Regions from separate parts of the Enterobacter sp. MGH 24 genome, predicted to be linked through region 2. Evidence: predicted binding sites of a transcription regulator. Region 2 holds the regulator's gene; the other holds the start of a gene.
What was found. The regulator PurR, encoded in region 2, represses purine synthesis genes. The targets are predictions, from matches to a motif close to CANGCAAACGTTTGCNTG.

Region 1: the regulator PurR is predicted to act here: its motif matches at 1,619-1,636, upstream of purE (5-(carboxyamino)imidazole ribonucleotide mutase).

The regions. Positions count from the first base shown of each region.
Region 1 is NZ_KI535657.1:2,558,741-2,564,186, reverse strand. It holds gene cysS (cysteine--tRNA ligase) at 1-192, opposite strand, end outside; gene ppiB (peptidylprolyl isomerase B) at 367-861, shown strand; gene lpxH (UDP-2,3-diacylglucosamine diphosphatase) at 865-1,587, shown strand; gene purE (5-(carboxyamino)imidazole ribonucleotide mutase) at 1,707-2,216, shown strand; gene purK (5-(carboxyamino)imidazole ribonucleotide synthase) at 2,213-3,280, shown strand; gene mnmH (tRNA 2-selenouridine(34) synthase MnmH) at 3,365-4,435, shown strand; gene L370_RS09885 (porin) at 4,524-5,446, opposite strand, start outside.
Region 2 is NZ_KI535657.1:3,421,027-3,426,472, forward strand. It holds gene cfa (cyclopropane fatty acyl phospholipid synthase) at 1-465, opposite strand, end outside; gene punC (purine nucleoside transporter PunC) at 764-1,963, opposite strand; gene punR (DNA-binding transcriptional activator PunR) at 2,078-2,989, shown strand; gene purR (HTH-type transcriptional repressor PurR) at 3,008-4,033, opposite strand; gene L370_RS23475 (cytochrome bd-I oxidase subunit CydH) at 4,331-4,420, shown strand; gene L370_RS05820 (MFS transporter) at 4,585-5,446, shown strand, end outside.

The DNA.
Region 1 (5,446 bases), 860 kb from region 2:
CACGTATTTCAGGGTATAGCCCAGAAAACGCAGGTAGCGTGACACCACGTCGAAGGCGACAAAGGTACGGCCATGGCCAATGTGACAGAGATCGTAAACCGTAATACCACACACGTACATGCCGACTTCCCCGGCATGGATAGGTTTAAATTCCTCTTTTTGGCGCGTCATTGTATTAAAGATTTTTAACATCGAAGATTCCATGTAAACACGTGTGTGGTTGAAAACCGGCTATTCTACCCGTAATTCAAACCCGAAGCAGCACACAATGCAAGGTGATCGCATCCTGTGGTTATGCTATAACAAGCCCCTATAGATGACCCGAACGCGGGTCGACGTACCACAATAACGGAACAGGATGCAAAAATGGTTACTTTCCACACTAATCATGGCGATATCGTAATCAAAACCTTTGATGACAAAGCGCCTGAAACAGTTAAAAACTTCCTGGACTACTGCCGCGAAGGTTTCTACAACAACACCATTTTCCACCGCGTGATCAACGGTTTTATGATCCAGGGCGGCGGTTTCGAACCTGGCATGAACCAGAAAGCCACCAAAGAAGCGATCAAAAACGAAGCGAACAACGGCCTGAAAAACACCCGCGGCACGCTGGCGATGGCGCGTACTCAGGCTCCTCACTCTGCTACCGCGCAGTTCTTCATCAACGTGGCTGACAACGACTTCCTGAACTTCTCCGGCGAAAGCCTGCAGGGTTGGGGCTACTGCGTATTCGCAGAAGTGGTTGAAGGTATGGACGTGGTTGACAAGATCAAAGCCGTCTCTACTGGCCGCAGCGGTATGCACCAGGACGTTCCTAAAGAAGACGTTGTGATTACAAGCGTGACCGTCAGCGAGTAATTCGTGGCGACACTCTTTATTGCGGATCTGCATCTGCAAACAGAAGAACCGGCGATTACCGCCGGTTTTCTGCGTTTTTTACGCGGTGAAGCGAAAAGCGCCGATGCGCTGTACATCCTGGGCGACCTGTTCGAAGCCTGGATTGGCGACGACGACCCTAACCCGCTGCACCGTGAAATGGCACTCGCCATTCACGCGCTGGTAGATTCCGGCGTCCCCTGCTACTTCATTCACGGCAACCGTGATTTCCTGATCGGCAAGCGCTACGCCCGCGAAAGCGGCATGACGCTGCTGCCGGAAGAGCAGGTGCTCGACCTCTATGGCCGCAGGGTCCTGATCGTGCACGGCGACACGCTCTGCACCGACGATACCGGCTACCTGGCGTTTCGCGCCAAAGTCCACACCCCGTGGATCCAAAAAGCGTTCCTTGCTCTGCCGCTGTTTATCCGCAACCGCATCGCCGCCAGAATGCGCGCGGGCAGTAAAGCCGCCAACAGCAGCAAATCCATGACCATCATGGACGTGAACCCGCAGGCCGTGGTGAGCGTGATGGAGAAGCATGGCGTCCAGTGGTTGATCCACGGTCATACCCATCGTCCCGATGTCCATACGCTGGTGGCCAACGGTGAGCCCGCCCATCGCGTGGTATTGGGCGCGTGGCACACTGAGGGGTCGATGGTCAAAGTCACGCCGGAAGGCGTCGAGCTGATCGCTTTTCCGTTTTAACGTATTCTCGTCGTTTCGCTTATTTCTCAGCCACGCAACCGTTTTCCTTGCCCGCATAACATGCTATTCTCTGTGCCCTCGAAAGCAGTGTGTTTCGCACCACAGGAGTTTTAAGACGCATGTCTTCCCGCAATAATCCGGCGCGTGTCGCCATCGTGATGGGGTCCAAAAGCGACTGGGCTACCATGCAGTTCGCCGCCGAAATCTTTGAAATCCTGAATGTTCCGCACCACGTTGAAGTGGTCTCCGCGCACCGTACACCGGACAAACTGTTCAGCTTCGCCGAAAGCGCCGAAGAGAACGGTTATGAGGTGATCATTGCCGGCGCGGGCGGCGCAGCACATCTGCCGGGCATGATTGCCGCCAAAACCCTGGTGCCGGTTCTGGGCGTTCCGGTCCAAAGCGCCGCGTTAAGCGGTGTGGATAGCCTCTACTCCATCGTCCAGATGCCGCGCGGTATTCCTGTCGGCACGCTGGCGATTGGTAAAGCGGGCGCGGCGAACGCCGCCCTGCTGGCGGCGCAAATTCTTGCGACGCACGATAACGCATTGCATCAGCGTCTGGCGGACTGGCGTAAAGCCCAGACCGACGAAGTGCTGGACAATCCGGACCCGCGGGGTGCGGCATGAAGCAGGTTTGCGTCCTCGGTAACGGCCAGCTAGGCCGCATGCTGCGTCAGGCCGGTGAGCCGCTGGGTATTGCCGTCTGGCCCGTCGGGCTGGATGCTGAACCGGAAGCCGTACCGTTCCACCAGAGCGTGATCACCGCCGAGATCGAACGCTGGCCGGAAACCGCTCTGACGCGCGAGCTGGCGCGTCATAACGCCTTCGTTAACCGCGACGTCTTCCCGATCATTGCTGACCGTCTCACGCAAAAGCAGCTGTTCGACAAGCTCGGTCTGCCGACCGCGCCGTGGCAGCTCCTGTCTGATAAAAACGAGTGGAATGACGTTTTCGCGATGCTGGGCGAGCTGGCGATCGTGAAGCGCCGCGTGGGCGGCTACGATGGCCGCGGCCAGTGGCGTCTGCGCGCGCACGACACCGCCGAGCTGCCGGACGACTGCTACGGCGAGTGCATCGTTGAGCAGGGCATTAACTTCAGCGGTGAAGTGTCGCTGGTTGGCGCACGCGGGCACGACGGGCATACCGTCTTTTATCCGCTGACGCATAACCTGCATCAGGACGGTATTCTGCGCACCAGCGTCGCCTTCCCGCACGCCAATGCTGACCAGCAGGCGCAGGCGGAAGAGATGCTCTCAGCCATCATGCATGAGCTGGGCTATGTCGGCGTGATGGCGATGGAGTGTTTCGTCACGCCATCGGGTCTGCTGATCAACGAACTAGCGCCGCGCGTGCACAACAGCGGCCACTGGACGCAAAACGGCGCGTCCATCAGCCAGTTCGAGCTGCACCTGCGCGCCATCACCGACCTGCCGCTGCCGCAGCCGGTGGTGAACAGCCCGTCGGTGATGATCAACCTGATCGGCACCGATCTGAACTACGACTGGCTGAAGCTGCCGCTGGTGCATCTGCACTGGTATGACAAAGAGGTTCGCGCGGGCCGTAAGGTCGGTCACCTGAACCTGAACGACAGTGATACCGATCGCCTGAGCGCCACGCTGGAAGCGATGATCCCTCTCCTGCCGCCGGAATACGCGAGCGGTATTGTCTGGGCACAGTCAAAGCTCAAGTAAGACATCTGCGCCGGGGAGTTGACCTTCCCCTTCCCCGGCGTACAATCCCCGCCCATTGCTGCTGAGTTTTCTTCTGGAATAACCATGAACGATGGAACGGACTATCGCGCGATCCTCGCGTCTGATACCCCTTTAATCGACGTTCGCGCGCCGATCGAATTTGCCCAGGGCGCGATGCCCGCCGCCCTTAACCTGCCGTTGATGAACGACGATGAGCGCGCCGCCGTCGGTACCTGCTATAAACGCCAGGGTCCGGACGCCGCGCTGGCGCTCGGCCATAGCCTGGTGAGCGGCGAGACGCGTGAGGCACGCATCAACGCCTGGCGGGAAGCCAGCCTGGCCCATCCTGACGGCTTTCTCTGCTGCGCGCGCGGCGGCCAGCGCTCGCATATCTCGCAGGCCTGGCTGAAAGAGGCGGGCATCGACTACCCGCTGATCCGCGGCGGCTATAAGGCCCTGCGTCAGACGGCGATTCAGGTGACCATCGAGCAGTCGCAAAAGCCGATGGTGCTTATCGGTGGCTGCACCGGCAACGGTAAAACCCTGCTGGTGAAGCAGCACGCGCAGGGGATCGATCTGGAAGGGCTGGCGCACCATCGCGGTTCGTCGTTTGGCCGCACGCTCACGCCGCAGCTTTCCCAGGCCAGCTTTGAAAACCACCTTGCGGTTGAGCTACTGAAAAAAGACGCCGGGCGCTGGGTACTGGAAGATGAGGGCCGGATGATTGGCTCCAACCACCTGCCGGAGTGCCTGCGCGACCGCATGGCTGAAGCCCCTATCGTTGTCGTCGAAGACCCGTTTGAAATTCGTCTTGAACGCCTGCGCGAAGAGTATTTCGACCACATGTGGGCGGATTTTTCTGCTGCCTACGGTGAGGAAGCGGGCTGGAAGGCGTACAGCGAGTATCTGCATCACGGCCTGTTCGCCATTCGCCGCCGTCTGGGGCTGCAGCGGTATGCAGAATTCACCGCACTGTTAGATTCCGCGCTGTTGGAACAGCAACGCTCTGGCAGCACGGACGCGCACTTTAGCTGGCTTGCGCCGCTGCTGAAGGACTATTACGACCCGATGTACGGCTATCAGCTGGAGAAGAAAGCGGAGAAGATTGTGTATCGCGGGACGTACGGCGAGGTTGCTGACTGGCTTAATCGCTAAAAGAAAGCCGGGTGGCGGCTACGCCTTACCCGGCCTACGTGTGCTTTTGTAGCCCCGGTAAGCGCAGCGCCACCGGGGAACAAACCACTTAGAAATCGTAACGCAGACGCACCAGGTTCATGTCGCCCAGGTTGTCGGTGCTGGAGGTGAACACGTGTTCGTAATCCACGCGGAAACCGTAATCCAGCTGGAAGCTGATACCCACACCGTTGTCGATGCGCTGGTAGTTACGGCCGTTCACGTACTGAATGCGGTCGCCCATGAAGTATGGCTGGATGGATTTAACCGCGTACTGACCGATTGGGAACTTGTAGCCCGCAAAGTATTCAATACCCCATGCATCACCGGCGAAGTAGTCGTTAACCGACACTTTTTTGGTGGTCAGGAAGTTCTGGTACCAGCCACCGCCTGCGGAGAAGGTCCAGTTGTCCGGCGTCCAGCTCAGCGCGGTACCGAGGATGTTCTGGTCATACGTTTTGCTGTCGCCGTTGTCCGGGTTACGCATGTCCGCACGGGTGTAGTTCCACGCGGCGCCCCAGGTCAGATCGGTGGTCAGGTGGTAATCCAGACCCAGTGAACCGCCGCCTTTACGCTTGTAACGCAGGCCGTTGCCCGGCAGGTATTCGCTGTCTTCAAACAGGTAAGATGCGTAGATGTCAGCATCGCCCACGGTTTTCTTATATTTCAGCATCTGGCGTGAACGGTAAGAACCGTCGTAATCGCCGTTGATACCGTTACCCGGAGCCTGACCGATCATGTCGTAATCCCAGATATCGGTTTTCGCACCCACCACATCATAATAAACGCTGTTCTGTTGACCGAAGGTCAGCGTACCCCAGGTGTCGCTCTTCAGACCGGTGTAGAGCATACGACGCGTGGTATCGTGTGCGCCGTCGGCGTAGTGGTGATCCCAGTTGAACTGCGCAGGAATATTCACACCCAGCTCGTAGTAGCTGATCCAGCTGATGTCATCAAACAGGTAGTAATCAGCCGCGAAACGGAAACGGGTGC
Region 2 (5,446 bases):
CTTAGCCTGCTGAGCCTCTTCAAGCGTCGAGGCCTCTTTCCAGTAGGCGCAGGAGTATTGCATGAAAGGGTCCAGCATACGGCTGAACAGGTCATTGCCAAGATCGTAGTGTTCTTTGCCAACGATCCACGCGCGTTTTTTACTTTGCAGATTGAACAGTCGGGCAGAGGCGACACGCAGGGTGTCTTTCAGATTGCGAGGGAGTTGATTTTCAAGACCGGCACGCAGCACGCTGGCGAAAAAGGTATCCAGACGTTCGCACTCCCACCAGCCGTCCATATAGCTTTCTCCCAGGCCTAACGATCCCTCCCGCAGCACGCGTTTAAAAAAGTCGGGATGTTTAACCTGAGGATCGGATGGTGATGATCCATTGATAGTGATGCCTGCTCGACCTAACAGTTCACTGACGATCCGGGACCAGTTATCGTCCGGAACGCTGACTTCTTCTATACACGATGAACTCATAGCTTCTCCATCACCCTACTGTGATCAGAACCTTAAAACAGCGTAGACGCTTTTTTTGGTTTGTGAGAAATCTCACGGTAAATACCGCGAGGCTAATATCCGACGTAGAACAGAGGAAGGGAGATAACCCTTGCCGAAATGCCTTCCATGGTAAAACGGGAGCGCTCCGGCTCCCGTTAACACTTAATATTTATCGTATTTAATCGAACCAAATTTAGTATAGGCCTCAAAATTTGGTGATTCAATAGAAAATTCTTAGCAACCTAATCACTGAAAATTAACATGATTTCCGGCGCGATTATGCATGTGACGTTTCAGCCTGAGCGCGGTTAGCCTGCTCACGCTGCGCGGAGGCCTGCATGCGATAGCCCATCACCGCCAGCGCAACGGTCACCAGCATCACGCTGGTGGTGGTCAGGAGCGGCGTAGCAATCAGCGCAGAGACCACCAGACTTGCCAGGAAGCACAGCCCCAGCTGCAGGGTGTTCTGCAGCGCGGCGGCGCGGCCCGTCGCCTGCGGGAAGGGGCGCAGCGCCTGGGCCACAACAATCGGGTAAATCGCCCCGTTCGCGACGGCCATCACGCAGAATGGGATCAAAATTTCGGCCAGACCGGCACCCGGAATAAAGCCAACGGCCCAGGTCCCAATGACGCTCAGCGCATACAGCACCAGCAGCCATGGCAGCATCTGCTGACCTTCCCACTTTTGCAGCGCCGCGCGACAGCCGTACCCGCCCACCAGGAACGCAATGGTCTGCGGAACATAGCTCAGGCCGATGGCTGCCGGGCTGTAGCCCATATCATGCAGAATGAACGGCGAGCCGGTGAGCCACGCGAAGAAGCTTGCCGAGCAGGCGGCATAGATCAGGACATTACCGCGATACGCTGTGGTGCTGAGCAGGGAAGTGAAGGTAATCGGCTTCGCGTCAGCATGGGCTTCTTTTTTATGCGCGGGCTTGAGGGCGAACGCCGGCAGCATCAGTACCAGGGTAATGGCAAACAGCGTGGCGAAGATGGCCTGCCAGTCGAAATGCGCGAGGATCCAGCTGCCCAGCAGAGGGGCGAGGGCTGGTGAGAGACCTACCAGCGGCATAATGGTGGCGAAAATACGGTTAGTGCGGTTAGCCGGGTAATAGTCGGTGACCAGCGCCTGCCAGGTCACGGCCGCGGCACAGACGCCCACGGCCTGAATAAAACGCAGCACCAGCAGCCAGGTGGCATCACGTACCCATAACATCCCCAGGCAGCCCACGGCAAAAATGGCCAGGCCCAGCAGCAGTACCGGTTTACGACCAAAGCGATCCGAGAGCGGTCCCCAGAGCAGCTGTGCGAAAGCAAAACCGGCGAGGAACAAACTCAGGCTGGCGCTGATAGCGGCAGCGGGGGTTTGCAGATCTTCCTGCATGGCGGCAAACGCCGGCAGGTACATATCGGTGGCCAAAAAGCCCAGCACGCTTAAGCCGCCGAGCCAGACTAAAAAACCGTTCCTGGGTTGCATTATTTTATTCTCCTGAGGAGGCAGGTATACATTGGCGCTGAGTGTAGGGAGTGCAAAGCCGCTTGTGAAACGCTAATATTTGGCGGGTGCATTCAAATTTTTTGCAGGCAGAAAATGTGGTCAGATTATTCTCTTGAAGTGGTCGATGCTGTCGCGCGTAACGGCAGCTTTAGTGGTGCAGCGCAGGAGCTGCACCGCGTCCCTTCGGCAATCAGCTACACGGTGCGTCAGCTGGAGGAGTGGCTGGCGGTTCCGCTGTTTGAACGGCGGCATCGTGATGTGGAATTAACGCCCGCAGGCGCGTGGTTTTTGAAGGAAGGGCGTTCTGTTATCAAAAAAATGCAGATCACCCGCGAACAGTGTCAGCAGATCGCTAACGGCTGGCGGGGACATCTTTCCATCGCGGTGGATAACATCGTTAAGCCGGAACGCACCCGGCAGATGATCGTCGACTTCTATCGTCATTTCTCTGACGTCGAACTGCGGGTTTCGCAGGAGGTGTTCAACGGCGTCTGGGATGCGCTGGCGGACGGCAGGGCAGAGATGGCGATCGGGGCCACGCAGGCGATCCCGGTCGGGGGACGTTACGCCTTTCGCGATATGGGAATGCTGAGCTGGAAGTGCGTGGTGGCAAGCGATCATCCGCTGGCGGCGATGGAAGGGCCGCTGAGCGATGACACGCTGCGCAACTGGCCGTCGCTGGTGCTGGAGGATACGTCCCGTTCATTGCCCAAGCGTATCACCTGGCTTCTGGACAACCAGCGGCGGGTGGTGGCCCCTGACTGGGAATCGTCGGCAACGTGCCTCAGTGCCGGGCTGTGCGTCGCGATGGTGCCCGTTCATTTTGCGCGTCCGCGCATCGATACCGGAGAATGGGTTGAACTGACGCTGGATAATCCGTTCCCGGATGCGGCCTGCTGCCTCACCTGGCAGCAAAATGATGTCTCGCCTGCGATGGCCTGGCTGCTGGATTATCTGGGAGACAGCGAAACGCTGAACCGGGAATGGTTACGGGGGCCAGCATAGCTGGCCCCCGTAAAGCGATTAACGACGGTAGTCGCGGAACGGACCATCCGCAACGGAACGGCGTTCGATAAGACGCGGGTGAACTTCAATGGACTGCGACTCTTCACGCTTGTTGACGATCCTGTCCATCAGCATATTGAAGGCCGTTTCGCCCAGCGAATCTTTCGGCTGGTGAATGGTGGTCAATGCTGGCGTGAAGAAACGCGCGTTACGCACGTTGTCATACCCGATCACGGAAATATCCTGCGGGACGCGCAGGCCCAGCTCGTCGGCGGCGCAGAGCGCGCCCATTGCCATGATGTCACCTCCGCAGAACACGGCGGTTGGACGGTGCGGCTGGGAGACAATCTGCTGCATCGCGCGGTATCCCGACTCCGGCTCAAAGTCGCCCTGCACAATCCAGTTTTCCGGCACGTTGATCAGCGCTTCTTCCATCGCTTTCATAAAACCAGCCAGACGGCCCGCGCCGGTGTTGCGCTCCAGCGGACCGGGGATCACGCCAATCTCTCGGTGACCGCGTTCGATCAGATAACGACCGGCCATATAGCCGCCTTCAAAGGCGTTGTCGATAACTGAATCGGTGAAGTCAGCGCGTGCTTCGCCCCAGTCCATCACTACCATCGGAATATGGCGATACTCTTCCAGCATGGACAGCACGGACTCCGGATACTCGGAACACATTACCAGCAGGCCATCAACGCGCTTTTGCGCCATCATTGACAGGTAGGCGCGCTGTTTTTCAATGCTGTTCCACGCGTTGCCCAGAATCAGGGTATAGCCTTTCTGGAAGCAGTTTTTCTCAACCGCTTCAATGATCTCGGCAAAATAGGCCGCTTCACTGCTGGTCGCCAGCAATCCAATGGACTTGGTGTGATTAACCTTGAGGCTACGCGCAACCGCACTTGGCGAATAGTGCAGCTCTTTGATTGCTGCCCAGACGGCATTGCGCGTCTCTTCCGCCACAAAGCGGGTTTTGTTAATTACATGTGATACGGTTGTAGTGGAAACGTTTGCGCGTTTTGCTACGTCTTTAATTGTTGCCATTAAATGTCACTCCAGACCATATCCTAAGCTCCTGAAAAACCTGAAGGTAAACGTTTGCCTTCTCTCACCCTTATCTCGCAATCTTGAATTGCGGCACGCCGGGAAAACGACACGGGACGTCAGGAGGGGGTCAATGGCCGGTACGCTAATAAATTTAGCGTGGAATTTTGTCCTATCTTGATGAAAAGGGGAAGAGGTAAAGTGGTTATCAGTATAAATCCAGGAAGATTTTTGATGTAATCTGTGCAAAAATGAGCAAGCTCACTTTTCGTGGGGGGATTAAAAGGAGAAAAATTGATGAGTACCGATCTGAAGTTTTCGTTGTTCACCACCATTGTTGTGCTGGCTCTGATTGTCGCGGCCGGTCTGACGGCTGCGCTGCACTGATTTACGCGGAGGGAGAGCCTTCTCCCCCCCGACTCCCCCGGATTGTTACTTCTCTGGCAAAAATCTTTTGCCATTTTGTTAACTTCTCATTTTTTGTGATTGATGTCATGCTTTCCACTTCTTTGTTCTGTGTCACCACATGACACGGCATCCGGAGTTGACGCATGAAAATCAATTTTCCCCTGCTGGCCCTGGCGATTGGCGCTTTTGGGATTGGCACCACTGAATTCTCCCCGATGGGGTTACTGCCTGTTATAGCCCGGGGCGTAGATGTCTCTATCCCTGCGGCAGGGATGTTAATTAGCGCCTATGCTATCGGCGTGATGGTCGGGGCGCCGCTGATGACGCTTCTGCTTTCGCACCGCGCGCGACGCAGTGCGCTGATTTTCCTGATGGCGATCTTCACCCTGGGCAACGTGCTTTCGGCCATTGCGCCGGACTACACCACATTGATGCTGTCCCGTATTCTGACCAGCCTTAACCACGGCGCGTTCTTTGGGCTGGGGTCGGTCGTGGCTGCCAGCGTGGTGCCAAAACATAAGCAGGCGAGCGCCGTGGCAACCATGTTTATGGGGCTAACGATTGCCAACATCGGCGGGGTCCCTGCGGCAACCTGGCTGGGAGAAGCGATCGGGTGGCGTATGTCCTTCCTGGCGACCGCCGGGCTGGGCGTGATTGCGATGGTAGCGCTGTTCTTCTCTCTGCCGAAAGGCAGCGCCGGAGAACGTCCGGAAGTGCGTAAAGAGCTGGCGGTGCTGATGCGCCCGCAGGTGCTTTCCGCGCTGCTTACCACCGTTCTCGGGGCAGGGGCGATGTTTACTCTCTACACCTACATTTCACCGGTATTGCATGACATCACCCACGCAACGCCTCTCTTTGTGACCGCGATGCTGGTGCTGATTGGCGTGGGCTTCTCGATTGGCAACTATCTCGGCGGGAAATTTGCCGACCGTTCCGTGAGCGGGACGCTGAAGGGCTTCTTAACCCTGCTGATTGTCATCATGGTTGCCATTCCGTGGCTGGCGC